2 regions of the Streptomyces sp. NBC_01546 genome follow, and region 2 is predicted to be linked to the other one. Evidence: riboswitches for the same ligand, from Rfam matches in the RefSeq annotation. Region 2 holds a riboswitch; the other holds the start of a gene.

Region 1 (7,695 bases), 5.2 Mb from region 2:
ATGGGCTGGTACGGCGGAGCCCGGGCCCGCCTGGTGTGGCGCTCCGAGGCCCTGCCCGGGGTGCGGCAGCCCGAGCACACGGTGGACTCCGGAACCCGGATGGTCCGCACCCGGTGGGCCCGTACCACCACCGTCGACACCAAGGACTGGCCCGAGGGCTGCTACCTGCTGCGGCTCGACGCGCAGGGCGGCGAAGGCCAGCGGTTCGTGCCGGTCACCGTCCGCTCGGCGGCGACGGCCGGCCGTACGGTCGTGGTCAACGCGGTGGCGACCTGGCAGGCCTACAACCGGTGGGGCGGCTACGGCAGTTACGACGGACCGGGCGGCGGCTATGCGACGCGCTCCCTCTCGGTGTCCTTCGACCGGCCGTACGAGTACGACGACGGCGCGGGCTTGTTCCTGGTCTACGAGGCCCCGCTGATCGCGCTCGCCGAGCGGCTCGGCATACCCCTCGCGTACACGACGACCACCGACGTGGCCCGGGAGAAGCGGCTGCTCGAAGGGGCCTCGGCGGTGCTCTCCCTCGGGCACGACGAGTACTGGTCGCCCGACCAGCGGGCGCACTTCACGGCCGCCCGCGACGCGGGCACCAACATCGCGATCCTCGGCGCGAACTGCTGTTTCCGCCGGATCCGGCTGGAGGCCTCGGACCTGGGGCCGGACCGCACGCTCGTCTGTTACAAGTCCGCCTACGACCAGGACCCCGGGTTCAAGCGCGGCCACCCCGCGACGGTGGACTTCCGCTCGGCGCCCGGCGCGGATCCGGAGAGCTCGCTGCTGGGCGTGATCTACGACGGCTACCCGGTGGACGCCCCGTACGTGGTGACCCACCCCGGCCACTGGCTGTTCGAGGGAACCGGCGCGAAGGCCGGCGACCGGTTCGAGCACCTGGTGGGGGTGGAGTACGACAAGGTCGACACCGGTTTCCCGACGCCCCGGCCGATCGAGATCCTGGCCCACTCCCCCGTGGTCTGCGAGGGCCGGCCCAGCCATCAGGACACGGCGTACTACACGGCGCCCAGCGGAGCAGGGGTCTTCGCGACCGGCACGATGCGCTGGGTGGAGGCCCTCGACGCGTCGGGCGACGGCCGCAGTGGCGCCAACCACGGCCTGGACGCGCGGTCCGGGGCGCTGACCACCCGGGTGACGGAGAACCTGCTCCGGGTGTTCGCGGCGGGCCCGGCGGGCCGGACGCACCCGGCGCAGGACAACCTCAAGGCGGTGTACGGGGGCGCGTGAGGGCGGCGGCCATCGGCCTGAACCGGTGGACTTCACCCGGAAGCGGTGTTTAGGATCGTGATCGCGGCATCGCGTGTCGGTCACCGGCTGGGTGAGGCATGGAGGTAGCCGCGAAGTGCCTTTCGGAGGCATTCACCCATGTCAGTCGCACTGAACCACACGATCATCCACTCCCGTGACAACCGGGAGTCCGCCGAGTTCCTGGCGCACGTCCTCGGCCTCCGGGTCGGGACCGAGTGGGGCCCCTTCATCCCGGTCGAGACCGCCAACGGCGTCACCCTTGACTTCGCGACCATCCCGGCCGGGTCCATCACCCCGCAGCACTACGCGTTCCTCCTCTCCGAGGAGGAGTTCGACGCGGCCTTCGAGAAGATCCGGTCGGCGGGGGTCGCGTACTACGCCGACCCGCACGGAAAGCACCCCGGCGAGATCAACCACAACGACGGGGGCCGCGGCGTCTACTTCACGGACCCGGCCGGGCACGGGATGGAGATCATCACCCGCCCGTACGGGTACCAGGAGGACGGGGCCGCGTAGCCCCGGCCGAGTGAAGGTAGACGATGTTCGGTGCGCCCGTGTCCGGGTGGACCCCGATGCGGGTGCGCACCCCGTACACCTCGGCCAGCAGCTCCTCGGTGAGTACCCCGGCCGGCGGGCCTGAGGCCACCACGCGGCCGCCGTCGAGCACGTACAGCCGGTCGCAGAAGGCGGCGGCGAGGTTGAGGTCGTGCAGGACCAGCAGCCCGGTGGCGGGCAGGGCGCGGACCAGGCCGAGGATCTCCAGCTGGTAGCCGATGTCCAGATGGTTGGTCGGCTCGTCGAGGGCGAGCAGGCCGGGGTCCTGGACGAGGGCGCGGGCCACCAGGGCGCGCTGGCGTTCGCCGCCGGATAGCTCGTCGAAGCGGCGCGCGGCGAAGGCGCCCGCGCCGACGGTCTCCAAGGCCTCGGCCACCCGCCGGACGTCGTCCGGACCGTCCTGCTCCCAGAACCGCTTGTGCGGACTGCGCCCCATGGCGACGACCTCGCGAACGGTCAGCCCGAAGGTGCCGCTCGCGTCCTGCGGGACGACCGCCACGCGCCGCGCCCGGTCCTTGACCGTGAGCGCGCCCGCGTCGGCGCCGTCCAGCAGGACCCGGCCGGCGGTGGGCCGCAGGGTGCCGTACACACAGCGCAGCAGGGTGGTCTTGCCGCTGCCGTTGGGGCCGACCACGCCGACCGTCTCGCCGGGGCGGGCGGTGAGGTCGACACCGTGCAGCAGCGTGTGCCCTTCTGTCTCGTAACGCACGCCCTCGACGGCGAGTTCCAGCGCCTGGGCCGCGATCACGGTCATCCGGTCATCCCCTCGGTGCGGGTGGAGCGGCGCAGCATCCACAGGAAGAACGGCCCGCCGACGAGGGCGGTGACCACGCCGACCGGGATCTCCTCGGGCGCCGCGGCCGTACGGGCGACCAGGTCGGCCAGCGTCAGGAACACCGCCCCGCCCAGCGCGGCCACCGGCAGCAGCGCCCGGTGCCCGGCGCCGACGACCATCCGGGCGGCGTGCGGGATCATCAGCCCGACGAAGCCGATCGCCCCGCTGTAGGCGACGAGTACGCCGACGACGAGGGAGGTGAGGACGAAGACGGCGGCCCGGAAGCGTCCGGTGTCCAGGCCGAGGGTGTGTGCGCCCTCCTCCCCCGCGAGGAGGAGGTCGAGCGGCCGCGCGAGGGCGATGAGCAGCGCCGTGCCGGCGAGCAGTGCGACGGCGGGCAGGGCCAGTTCGTCCCAGCGGGCCCCGCCGAGGCCGCCGAGCGTCCAGAAGAGGACGGAGCGGACCTGGTCGGGGTGCGCGGCGAGCACCAGGACGAGGCTGGTGAGCGCGGACAGGATGTACTGGACGGCGACGCCGGCGAGGATCAGCCGGCCGGTGGTCATGGCTCCCCCGCGCCGGGCCATGGCGTAGACGGCGACGAGCGCGCCCAGCGACCCGGCGAACGCGGCGAACGGCACGCCGAGCCCGCCCGCGACACCCGCGGCACCGGCACCGGCACCGGCGCCCGCGCCCGCGCCCGCGCCCGCGCCGAAGACGATCACGAGGACGGCTCCCGCCGAGGCCCCGGACGACGCCCCCAGCAGGAAGGGATCCGCGAGCTGATTGCGTACGAGGGCCTGGAGCACGGTGCCCGCCACGGCGAGCCCGGCGCCGACGACGGCCCCGAGGAGCACCCTCGGCGTCCGGACGTCCCACACGATGGAGGCGAACGCCCCGGTGCGCCGCTCGCCCGTCAGGCCGCCGAGCACGATGTCGAGGACCTGGCCGGGGGCGATCCGTACCGGCCCCAGGGCCAGCCCGGCCACGGCGGACGCCGCCAGCAGGGCGGCGAGGAGGACGAGGACGGCCGGGGTCCGGCGGCGCCTCACGCTGCGTCGGGGTGCAGCTCGCGGCCCAGGGACTCGACGGCGTCGGCGACGCGCACCCCGAGGACGGCCGAGGAGAGCGGCAGTACGACGAACCGCCGGTTCTTGATCGCGGGAACCTCGGCGAGGGCCGGGTCGTTCAACAGGCGCTGCTTCTTGGACTCGACGGTGGTGCTGCCGTAGTCGTAGATGAGGACGACCTCGGGCTTGCGCTCGATGACCTTCTCCCACGACACGTCGCCGAAGGTGTCCTTGAGGTCGGCGAAGACGTTCGTCCCGCCGGAGAGGGAGACGATCTGGTTGCCGATGCCGTCGCCCCCGGCGGTGAAGGCGGAGGCCTCGCCGGAGTCGTAGACGAAGACGGACGGCCGCGGTTTGTCCTTCACCCGGGCGGTCACGGTGTCGATGCGGCGCTGCTCGTCCTCGATGAGCTTCGCGCCGCGCTCGGGCACGCCGAAGGTCCGCGCCACCTCGGTGATCTCGGTCTTGAGCTGGTCGAGGCCGACCGGGCCCCCGGCGCAGTTCTCCACGTTGAGCCGGGTGTTGACACCGGTTTTGGCCAGACCTTCGCGGTCGCGGCCCTGCCCCTTGTCGAAGGCACTGGAGTAGCCCCCGTAGACGAAGTCGGGGTTCGCGCCGAGCAGGATCTCCTTGGAGGGGTACTCCTTGGCCAGCACCTTGATCTTGTCGTAGGCGGGCCGGTAGGCGGGGAGCACGGCGTCGTCGAGGTAGGCGGAACCGGCGATCCGGTCCTCCAGGCCGAGGGCGAGCAGCACCTCGGTGGCGTGCTGGTTCATGGTCACGGCACGCTGCGGCGGGGTCTGGTAGGTGCTGCTGAGACCGCAGTTGGTGACGGTGTACGGGAACCCGGGCGCTTCGGCGGACGATCCCGCGGCCTTGGCCTGCCGTTCGGCGGGCGAACCGGCGCAGGCGGCCAGGGGTATCAGGAACGCGAGGGGGGTGATTGCGCGCAGGACGGCGCGAGCGCGGGAACGCGACATGGCAGAGCCTCTCCGGGGGATCCGCGTCCCCTGGTCGACGTGAAGGAGCGAGCAGAGGCGGTGCGTCAGTGTCTGACTCCCGGCCTCCCCCACGGGGGACGAGCCGGTCACAGTGGCGGGACCGCACCGGAATCGCACCGGTTTCCTGTCCTGCACCGCCTGGGGTAACGCGGGCCAGTCTGCCAGAGGCAGTGGCCTGACGTGCCGTCGGGCCGGACCCTGGGGGTCCGGCCCGACGGCACGTCACGATGAACTGATGGCAGGGGCGGCAGGATTTGAACCTGCGGCCTACGGTTTTGGAGACCGTTGCTCTGACCAGCTGAGCTACACCCCTTCGGTGGGACCAACCATGGCACGGAGCAGCCTGAAGATCCACCAATTTCCGGGGTCATGCGGGTGGAAGTCGCGTGACCGTGCGGGTGGCGGGACCCCCGGCGGGAGAGGATCGTGGACAGGGTGATCGGTGGATCCGCAGGTGCCTCCATGCCCCGGCGCCGCCTGCGCGGCGCCCTGGCCGCGCTCGCCCTCCTCGGCCCGGCCCTGCTGGGCGCAGCCCCCGGCGGGTCGGGCGAGACCGTCTCCCTCGCCGGGAACGAGCCCGGCCAGCGGCTCGACGTCACCCTGGTACAGGTGGTGGACCCCGCGATCCCGGCCGATCCGGAGGGCCCGGCGCCCGATGCCTCGACCCGGCTGCTTGCCGTCCGCTTCCGGCTGGAGAACACCGGGACCGCCGTGTACAAGGACTCCCCCGCGCCGGCCGCGCACCTGCTGGACACCGCCGGGAAGCGGTTCACCGGCCTCAACAGCCCGACGACGGCCGGGGCCTCCTTCCCCGACACCGTCACCCTCAGCCCCGGCGGCTCGGCCGAGGGCTTCGTCACCTTCCGGCTCCCGCAGGACGCCGTCCCGGCGGCCGTCCAGTTCGCCCTGAACGGCGGCCTGGCCGACGACGTCGGCCAGTGGAGCCTCCCGTAACCTCCCGCAGCCTCCCGCCACCCCTTCACCCGCGGCAGGCGAGTTTCCGCCACCCCCTTGACCACTCTGGTCCAGACCAATAGTTTCCGGCATGCACCGCGCACGCGCTCACGCCCCGCTCCCGCCTCCGCAAAGGAAGCCCATGCGCCGCAGCATGCTCGGCAGACTGGCCGTCGCCGCCTGCTCCCTCTCCCTGCTGACCGCCTTCGCCCCCGCCGCCGGCGCGGCGCAGGACGACACGGCGGGCGGCGACCACCGCTCGTACAAGAAGGTCGGCTACTTCACCCAATGGGGCGTCTACGGACGGGACTTCCAGGTCCAGGACCTCGAGGCGAACGGCTCCGCCGACAAGCTCACCCACATCAACTACGCCTTCGGCAACGTCAGCGCGGAGGGCAAGTGCTTCACCGGGAACGTGCCGGGCGAGGCCGATGCCTGGGCCGACTACGTCCGCCCGCTCGACGCCGAGAACTCCGTGGACGGGGTGGCCGACACCTGGGAGCAGCCGCTCGCCGGCAACTTCAACCAGCTCCGTGAGCTCAAGGCCAAGCACCCCGGCCTCAAGGTGCTGATCTCCCTGGGCGGTTGGAGCTGGTCCACGCACTTCTCGGACGCGGCCCTGACCCCCGCCTCCCGCAAGGCGTTCGTCGAGTCGTGCATCGACCTCTACATCAAGGGCAACCTGCCGCAGGACGGCGCCCGCGGCGGCGCGGGCGCGGCCGCCGGGCTGTTCGACGGGATCGACCTCGACTGGGAGTGGCCCGGCTCCGCCGGTGACGCGGACACGAAGTTCCGGCCCGAGGACAAGCGCAACTTCGCCGAGCTCGTCCAGGAGTTCCGCACGCAGCTCGACGCGTACGCGCGCGGCCAGAAGCGGAAGTCCCCGTACGAGCTGACGGCCTTCGTCCCGACCGCGCCCGCCAAGATCGACGCGGGCTTCGACGTCCGCCGGATCATGCGCGACCTCGACTTCGTGACCCTCCAGGGCTACGACTTCCACGTCTCCGGCGAGTCCACCACGGCCCAGCAGTCCGCGCTCTACGCCCGCGGGGACTTCAGCGTGGACGGCACGGTGGACGCCTGGCGGCGGCGCGGCGCGCCCGCGCACAAGCTGGTGATGGGCATGCCGTTCTACGGGCAGGGCTGGACGGGCGTCAGCGGCGGCGGCGACGGCATGGGGCAGCCCGCCACCGGGCCGGCGCCCGCCACCTGGTCGGCGGGGTACGAGGACTACAAGGCGCTGAAGAAGCTGTCCGATTCCGGGACCTACCAGGTCCACCGGGACCGGCGCGGCGGGCACGCCTGGCTCTTCGACGGTACCACCCTGTGGACGTACGACGACCCGCAGGTGCTGCGCGCCAAGGCCGGCTACATCCGCGAACACGGCCTCGGAGGGGCGATGTTCTGGTCTCTGGACGCGGACACCGCCGACGGCGAGCTGATGACGGCCGTGGACCGGGGGCTGCGGGGCCACTGACCGGCGCCGCCGGGCCGCGACATCGGATCCGGCCCGGCGGCGCCCTCCACGTACGCACCTCCATGAGGCCTCAGGGGGCCCGATACGCTCGGCGGATGACCTCAGAGACGATCACCGCGGCGGCCGCGGGCACCTGGCAACTCGGCGACCTGCCCGTCAACCGGCTCGGCTTCGGCTCGATGCGCCTCACGCACCTCGCCGACGGATCCCCCAGCGACCGCGAGCGAGTGACCGGCGTGCTGCGCCGCGCCGTCGAGCTCGGTGTGAACCACATCGACACCGCCGCCTTCTACTTCTCCCCGCTGCGCTCCGCCAACGAGCTGATCAACCGGGCGCTGGCCCCGTACGCCGAAGACCTCGTCATCACCACCAAGGTCGGGCCTGGCCGCGGCCCGGACGGCGAGTGGTGGTGGGCCGAGCCCGGGCAGTTGCGCGGTCAGGTGGAGGAGAACCTCCGTCAGCTGGGCCGGGACAACCTGGACGTGGTCAACCTGCGCGTACCCCGGCGGGAGACGACCGGTTCGATCGCCGAGCACTTCGGGGCGCTCGCCGACCTCCGCACGGCCGGTCTGATCCGCCACCTGGGCATCTCCAACGCCCGCCCCG
Region 2 (7,695 bases):
ACCGGCCCGGCGGAGAGCTGGAGCAGGGACAGCAGCTGGGGCATCGCCTCGACGACCTCGGCGACGGCCGCGGGGGCGATGTCGGCGGGGGCGGGGTGCACGAGGGACCAGGCGTCGAAGAGGGCGACCCAGCCGCGCAGTACGGCGGTGTCGTCGCGGTCCCAGGCGCGCAGGCGCCAGCCGGGCCGGGCGTGGCCTCCGTGCACCTCGACCAGGCCGGCGAGCCGGGCGCGGTCCCAGCCGACCCTGATCTGGCCGTGCGTCAGGTTCAGTTCCCCGGCGGCGCGTTCGACGTCGGCGGCGGGCAGGGCGCCCGTGGGGGCGGGCCGGCCCCCGTCGCCCGCACCGAGGTTGAGTTCGGCCCAGCGGGTCAGTCGTACGGCGTCGGCGAGCGAGGCACGGGCCCGGTTCGCGAGGTCGGCCGTGGCGGGGGTGCCCGCCGGGGGCCTCGGGGCGGGCCGGGTACGTCGGTCCGTCACCGCCTTGCGGGCCGTACTAACGGACCTCGGGTAGACGAGTCGGAGTCTGGAGTCGCGAGCCAACTGCTCATCAGGCTTTCGGGACGTCACGGAAGCAGTCTCGCCCGTCACTGGCCGAAAGCCCAAACGGAACCAGCCGTTTCCAAGGCCGGCCCGAGGTCCAGACCGGGGCAAGTCACCCACAGGGCTCTCGCCGCCACATCCCCTTCACAAGAAAGTGCACGTGAGAACGCACTCGAGCACTCACGCGAGCACTCAGACGAGTGTTCACACACGTTCACACGCGTTCACATGAGGGGGGTGAGGAAGCGCCGCAGGGCCTCCTCGTATCCGTCCGGGTCGGCGTTCCACATCGCGCCGTGGCCGGCCTGACGCACGGGGTGCAGGGTGACGAGGTCGGGGCGTGCGGCGGCGAGCCGCCGCGAGGGCTCCCAGGGCGCGAGGGTGTCGTCCGGGCCGTGGAAGATCAGTACGGGGAGGCGCAGCGTGCCCGGGTCCGCCAGGGGCGCCTGGCGGTCGGCGCGCAGTCCCGCGCGGCTCTCGGCGGCCCGGACCGCGAGCGGGAGCACCGGGGCCGGGGTGTGGCGGGCCGCGGCGAGCGCGCGCAGGGTGGTGTGCCAGTCGAATACGGGAGAGTCCAGCACCAGCCCGGCGATCCGGCCGGCCAGCGCCGAGCGCTCGGCGGCGCGCAGGGCCATGGTGGCGCCGGTGGACCAGCCGTGCAGGATCACGCGGCGGGCGCCGTAGCGCAGGGCGTAGCGGATGGCGGCGTCCAGGTCCCGCCACTCCGATTCGCCGAGGTGGCCGAGGCCGTCCGGGGAGGCGGGGGCACCGAGGTCGCCGCGGTAGGCCAGGTCCAGGACGGGCAGCCGGTGCCGGTGCAGGAAGGGCATGACCACCATCGGGTGCTCGCGGCCGGCGCCGAGCCCGTGCACGGTGATGACCCAGGTGTCGCGGGCCTCGGGCACGAACCAGGCGGGCAGGGCGCCGAGCTCCCCGGGGACGTCGACGTCGGCGTGGTCGAGCCCGAGGGCGGTGCGCGGGTTCCCGAGGTGGACCTGGGGGGTCAGGGTGACTCGGGTGCCGGGGTCGAGGCTGCCGTGGGTGACGGCGAGGAGCCGGCGTACGACGGTGTCCGGGCCGTGCTCGGCGTCGGGGAGCACGGGGCCGATCACGGCGTGCACCCCGGGGGCGTCGAGTCCGTACGTACCGGGGCGCAGGGAGCCGAGCGAGCGGGTCAGCACGACCCGGTCGGCGGCGGTGGAGTGGACGCTCAGGCGCGGACTGCCGGGCAGCGGGCGCCCGGGCTGGGGCCGCAGGGCCACGTCGGCGGCGTACCGGCCGGCCGCGACAGCGGCCACGGCGGTGCCCAGGAGGGTGGTGGTGACGGCCGCTGCCGTCGCTGTCGCGGTACGCACTGCTCCAGTGTCGAGGCGCGGGCTTCGGCGGGCCACCGGAGGCGATCGTTCCGACGGTCGCCGCGGGCGAGGTGATCTAGCTCTCTTTCGATGCCCCGGAGGGGGCGGCCGATCAGCCAGAGGTCACTCGCGGAGGGGTTCGTTCACCCTGCTTTGACGTGCATTTATCTGGATAGCTACGACAGAATCGGGACGAATGACCTGATCGCACCCCAGGTGGAGACACCATTAAGCCCGCATCAGTTCACCTTCCGTTCATCCAGGTTGCCTACGGTCGCCGAGCCACTGACGTCAAACAGAAGCCTGGGTAAATGGAGCACATAACGCTTCTCCTCGGGATCGTGATCATCACCGCTCTCGTGTTCGACTTCACGAACGGTTTCCACGACACAGCCAACGCGATGGCTACCACCATCTCGACTGGCGCCCTCAAGCCCAAGACGGCGGTGGCCATGTCCGCCGTGCTCAACCTCGTCGGCGCGTTCATGTCCGTGGAGGTCGCCAAGACGATCTCCAAGGGCCTGGTCAACGAGGAGGGCATCCAGCCAGAAGTGATCTTCGCCGCCCTGGTCGGCGCGATCCTCTGGAACCTCGTCACCTGGCTGGTCGGCCTTCCCTCCAGCTCCTCCCACGCCCTGATGGGCGGCCTGATCGGTGCCGCGGTCGCCTCGGCCGGCATGGGCGCCGTCAACGGCAGCGTCGTCGTCACCAAGGTGCTGATCCCCGCGATCGCCGCGCCCCTCGTGGCCGGTCTGGCCGCGATGCTCGCCGCCAAGGTCACGTACAAGCTGGGCAACAAGGTCGGCGAGAAGACCTCCGCCAAGGGCTACCGCGCCGGTCAGATCGCCTCGGCCAGCCTCGTCTCCCTCGCGCACGGCACCAACGACGCGCAGAAGACGATGGGCATCATCACTCTGGCACTCGTCGCCGGAGGCGCGCTCGCGCCCGGCTCGAACCCGCCGGTCTGGGTCATCGTCTCCGCCGGTATGGCCATCGCGATGGGCACCTACCTGGGCGGCTGGCGCATCATCCGCACCATGGGCAAGGGCCTGACCGACCTGCAGCCGCAGCAGGGCTTCGCCGCCCAGACCTCGGCCGCCAGCGTCATCCTGGCCTCCTCCTCCCTCGGCTTCTCCCTCTCCACCACCCACGCGTGCTCCGGCGCGGTCATGGGTGCGGGCCTGGGACGCAAGGGCGGCGTGGTCCGCTGGTCCACCGCCACCCGCATGTTCATCGCCTGGGGCCTGACCCTGCCGGCCGCCGCCCTCGTCGCCTCCGGTGCCGAGCTGGTCATGCGCACCGGTGACGTCGGCGTCGCCGTCGTCGCGGTGTTCCTGGTCGCCTCCTGCACCGCGATCTGGTTCATCTCGCGCCGCCAGGTCGTCGACCACCACAACGTCAACGAGGTGGAGCCGGCCGGCGCCGAGGAGCCGGGTGTCGTCACCACGGCCATGGCCGCCGTCACCGTCCCGCCGACCGCCGCCGCGGCCGGTACGACCGCCGCCGTGACCGACGAGGACCTCAAGGCCACCATCCCGGCCGCGACCGCGACGCCTGCGGCTCCGGCCGCGGCGGTCTGACCCCGAGAACGACAGAGGAATCAGCGGTATGAAGATCGACTGGGAAGCACTCGGCTCCGTGTTCGGGGTCAGCCTCTCCGCCACCGTCGCCCTCGTGGCCCTCTTCACCCTGGGCCTGGTGGGCCTGTCCAAGCACGAGACCGCCACCGAGCAGGGCGGCACCGCCACCCTGGCCCGCAGCGGCGCGTACGCCTGCTTCGCGCTCGTCGCGGCCGCCGTGGGCTACGGGATCTACCTGATCGTCGCCTGACACGCACGTCACGCGTGAACGCTCCCTCCGGGTTTCCCCGGGGGGAGCTTTCGCATGCCCCGCCACACGTCCCGCCACACGCCCCACCGCAGCCCCGTCGCAGGTCAACGGCGAGTTGACGGGCGTTCGCGGTGCGTGGTGGACTGCGCGAGCCAATACGGCGGCATGGAGAGGAAGTCCGGTGCGAATCCGGCGCGGTCCCGCCACTGTCACCGGGGCACTCGACCGAGTGCGACCCGGGAGCCAGGAACTCTCGCCGCCGGACACGTCGAACCAGGGCGCGGACCCTGAGTGAGGACATACCTGCCACCATGCGTGCCGATCGCGTCTTCGCGTACGGCGTCACGGCGGGGCTGATCGGCGACCGGATCCTGGGGGATCCGCGCCGTGGGCACCCCGTGGCCGCCTTCGGACGAGCCGCCGCCGCCGTCGAGCGCGCCCTGTGGCGCGACGACCGCGCCCGGGGCCTCTTGCACACCCTGGTGTGCGCCGGGGGCGCGGCCGCCGTCGGTGCGCTGGGCGCCCGCGCCGTGCGCTCCCGGCCCGCGGCCGCCCGTATCGCCCTGACCGCCGCCGCCACGTGGGCCGTCGTGGGCGGCACCTCGCTGGGCCGGGAGGCCCGCGCCATCGGCGGCGCGCTCGCCGCCGGGGACGCCGAGGTGGCCCGCGAGCGGCTGCCGCACCTGTGCGGGCGCGACCCGCAAGCCCTGGACGAGCAGCAGATGGCCCGCGCCGTCGTGGAGTCGGTCGCGGAGAACACCTCCGACGCGGTGGTCGGGGCCCTGGTGTGGGGCGCCGTCGCCGGAGTCCCCGGGCTGCTGGCCTTCCGCGCCGTGAACACCCTGGACGCGATGGTCGGCCACAAGTCCCCCCGCTACCTGCGCTACGGCTGGGCGTCCGCCCGGCTCGACGATTTGGCGGGCTGGCCGGGCGCCCGGCTGACCGCGCTGGCCGCCGTACTGGCCGGACCCGACCGGCGGGGAGCCGTACGGGCCTGGCGCGCGGACGCCGCCGCGCACCCGAGCCCGAACGCCGGGCCCGTGGAGGCCTCCTTCGCGGGGGCGCTCGGCGTACGGCTGGGGGGCACCCTGGCGTACGGGGGGCGGGTCGAGCACCGGGCGGTGCTCAACGGCGGGACGGGGCGGCCGGTGGAGGTCGCGGACATCGAGCGGGCGGTACGGCTGTCGCGGCAGGTGACCTGGCTGGCGCTGGGGGCCTGTGTGGCGGCCCGGATGCTGGTCTCGCGCACATCACGGAGGGGGCGCGCATGAGCGGCGCGAAGCGCGGCGGCGGACTGCTGGTCGCCGGAACCACGTCGGACGCGGGCAAGAGCGTGGTCACGGCGGGCATCTGCCGCTGGCTGGCCCGCCAGGGCGTCAAGGTGGCGCCCTTCAAGGCGCAGAACATGTCGCTGAACTCCTTCGTCACCCGGGAGGGCGCCGAGATCGGCCGCGCCCAGGCGATGCAGGCCCAGGCGGCCGGCGTGGAGCCGACCGCGCTGATGAACCCGGTCCTGCTCAAGCCGGGCAGCGACCGCAGCAGCCAGGTGGTGCTGCTGGGCAAGCCGGTGGGCGAGATGAGCGCCCGCGGCTACCACGGGGGCAGGCAGGAGCAGTTGCTCGGCATCGTCACGGACTGTCTGGAGCAGCTGCGGGGCACGTATGACGCCGTGATCTGCGAGGGGGCGGGGAGTCCGGCCGAGATCAACCTGCGCCGGACCGACATCGTGAACATGGGCATCGCGCGGGCCGCGCGGTTCCCGGTGGTCGTGGTCGGGGACATCGACCGGGGCGGGGTCTTCGCGTCCTTCTTCGGTACGACGGCTCTGCTGTCGGCGGAGGACCAGTCGCTGATCGCCGGATATCTGGTCAACAAGTTCCGCGGTGACGTCTCGCTGCTGGAGCCGGGCATGGAGATGCTGCGTGGCCTGACCGGGCGGGCCACGTACGGGGTCCTGCCCTTCCAGCACGGGCTGGGCATCGACGAGGAGGACGGGCTCCGGGTCTCCCTGCGGGGCGCGGTGCGCGAATCGGTGGTCGCCCCTCCGGTGGGCGAGGACGTGCTGCGGGTCGCCGTGTGCGCGGTGCCGCTCATGTCGAACTTCACGGACGTCGACGCGCTCGCGGCGGAGCCGGGGGTGGTCGTGCGGTTCGTGGACCGGGCCGAGGAGCTGGCCGACGCGGACCTGGTCGTCGTGCCGGGGACGCGCGGGACGGTGAAGGCCCTCGCCTGGCTGCGCGAGCGCGGGCTGGCGGACGCCCTGCTGCGGCGGGCTGCCGAGGGGCGGCCGGTGCTCGGGATCTGCGGTGGTTTCCAGGTGCTCGGCGAGCACATCGAGGACGAGGTCGAATCGCGGGCGGGTGCGGTGGACGGGCTCGGGCTGCTGCCCGTGCGCATCCGCTTCGAGCGGGAGAAGACCCTGGCGCGGCCGGTGGGTTCGGCGCTCGGGGAGCCGGTCGAGGGGTACGAGATCCACCACGGCGTGGCCGAGGTGCTGGGCGGGACGCCCTTCCTGGACGGGTGCCGGGTCGGGTCGGTGTGGGGGACGCACTGGCACGGCTCGCTGGAGTCGGACGGCTTCCGCCGGGCGTTCCTGCGGGAGGTGGCCGCGGCGGCCGGGCGGCGGTTCGTCCCGGCGCCGGACACCTCGTTCTCCTCCCTGCGGGAGGAACAGCTCGACCTGCTGGGCGACCTGATCGCGGAGCACGCCGATACGGATGCGCTGCTGCGGCTGATCGAAGGCGGAGCCCCGGCGGCCCTGCCGTTCCTCCCGCCGGGCGCGCCGTGACGGCCGCGGCCCTGCGGGGCTCTCCCCCACCCCGCCCCTTCCCTCAACCGGGCTCTGCCCGGACCCGCGCCTTCGAAGGAGTGAGCAACGCATGAGCACGCCCTATCCGTTCACCGCAGTGGTCGGTCAGACCGACCTGCGGCTGGCGCTCCTGCTCAACGCCGTGAGCCCGGCGGTCGGTGGTGTGCTGGTGCGCGGTGAGAAGGGGACCGCCAAGTCCACCGCCGTGCGCGCGCTGTCGGCGCTGCTGCCGCAGGTGGACGTGGTCCCCGGATGCCGGTTCTCGTGCGCGCCGGCCGCGCCCGACCCGGCCTGCCCGGACGGCCCGCACGAGCCGGGCCCCGGCGCCGCCCGGCCCGCCCGCATGGTGGAGCTGCCCGTCGGGGCCTCCGAGGACCGCCTCGTCGGGGCCCTCGACATCGAACGGGCCCTGGCGGAAGGCGTGAAGGCCTTTGAACCCGGCCTGCTCGCCGACGCGCACCGCGGCATCCTGTACGTCGACGAGGTCAACCTGCTCCACGACCACCTCATCGACCTGCTGCTGGACGCCGCCGCGATGGGGGCCTCGTACGTCGAGCGCGAGGGAGTCTCCGTCCGGCACGCCGCACGGTTCCTGCTCGTCGGCACCATGAACCCCGAGGAGGGCGAGCTGCGCCCGCAGCTCCTGGACCGCTTCGGGCTCACCGTCGAGGTCGCCGCCTCCCGCGAGCCCGCCCAGCGCGTCGAGGTCGTGCGCCGCAGGCTCGCCTACGAGGACGACCCGGCCGGTTTCGCGACCCGCTGGGCCGATGACGAACACGAGGTCCGCGCCCGGGTGGTGGCGGCGCGGGCGCTGCTCCCGCAGGTCCGGCTCGGGGACACCGCGCTGCTCCGGATCGCCGCGACCTGCGCGGGCTTCGAGGTCGACGGCATGCGGGCGGACATCGTGATGGCCCGGACCGCGACCGCGCTGGCCGCCTGGGCCGGGCGGACCGAGGTGCTGAAGGAGGACGTACGGCAGGCGGCGCTGCTGGCGCTCCCCCACCGGCGGCGGCGCAACCCCTTCGACGCGCCGGGCCTGGACGAGGACAAGCTGGACGAGATCCTGGACCGGTTCGAGGACGAGGAGCCGGAGCCCGAACCGGAGCCGGAGCCGGAGGGACCGGACGACAGCGGCCCGGACGACGACGGCGGCGGCCCC

What was found. Region 2 has a riboswitch for cobalamin ahead of OHA89_RS27990 (cobalamin biosynthesis protein). Riboswitches for the same ligand answer to the same signal wherever they lie in the genome.
Region 1: it holds a riboswitch for cobalamin, as region 2 does, so the genes downstream of both, OHA89_RS04570 (ABC transporter substrate-binding protein) here and OHA89_RS27990 (cobalamin biosynthesis protein) in region 2, are expected to answer to the same signal.

Annotation. Positions count from the first base shown of each region.
Region 1 covers NZ_CP109379.1:907,192-914,886, forward strand. The annotation lists gene OHA89_RS04550 (N,N-dimethylformamidase beta subunit family domain-containing protein) at 1-1,239, shown strand, start outside; gene OHA89_RS04555 (VOC family protein) at 1,378-1,776, shown strand; gene OHA89_RS04560 (ABC transporter ATP-binding protein) at 1,736-2,569, opposite strand; gene OHA89_RS04565 (FecCD family ABC transporter permease) at 2,566-3,639, opposite strand; gene OHA89_RS04570 (ABC transporter substrate-binding protein) at 3,636-4,637, opposite strand; cobalamin riboswitch at 4,683-4,825, opposite strand; tRNA gene OHA89_RS04575 (tRNA-Trp) at 4,895-4,971, opposite strand; gene OHA89_RS04580 (hypothetical protein) at 5,121-5,612, shown strand; gene OHA89_RS04585 (glycoside hydrolase family 18 protein) at 5,755-7,089, shown strand; gene OHA89_RS04590 (aldo/keto reductase) at 7,185-7,695, shown strand, end outside.
Region 2 covers NZ_CP109379.1:6,114,334-6,122,028, reverse strand. The annotation lists gene OHA89_RS28010 (hypothetical protein) at 1-569, opposite strand, end outside; gene OHA89_RS28005 (S9 family peptidase) at 767-1,897, opposite strand; gene OHA89_RS28000 (inorganic phosphate transporter) at 2,209-3,477, shown strand; gene OHA89_RS27995 (hypothetical protein) at 3,506-3,727, shown strand; cobalamin riboswitch at 3,858-4,001, shown strand; gene OHA89_RS27990 (cobalamin biosynthesis protein) at 4,039-4,998, shown strand; gene OHA89_RS27985 (cobyric acid synthase) at 4,995-6,515, shown strand; gene OHA89_RS27980 (putative cobaltochelatase) at 6,607-7,695, shown strand, end outside.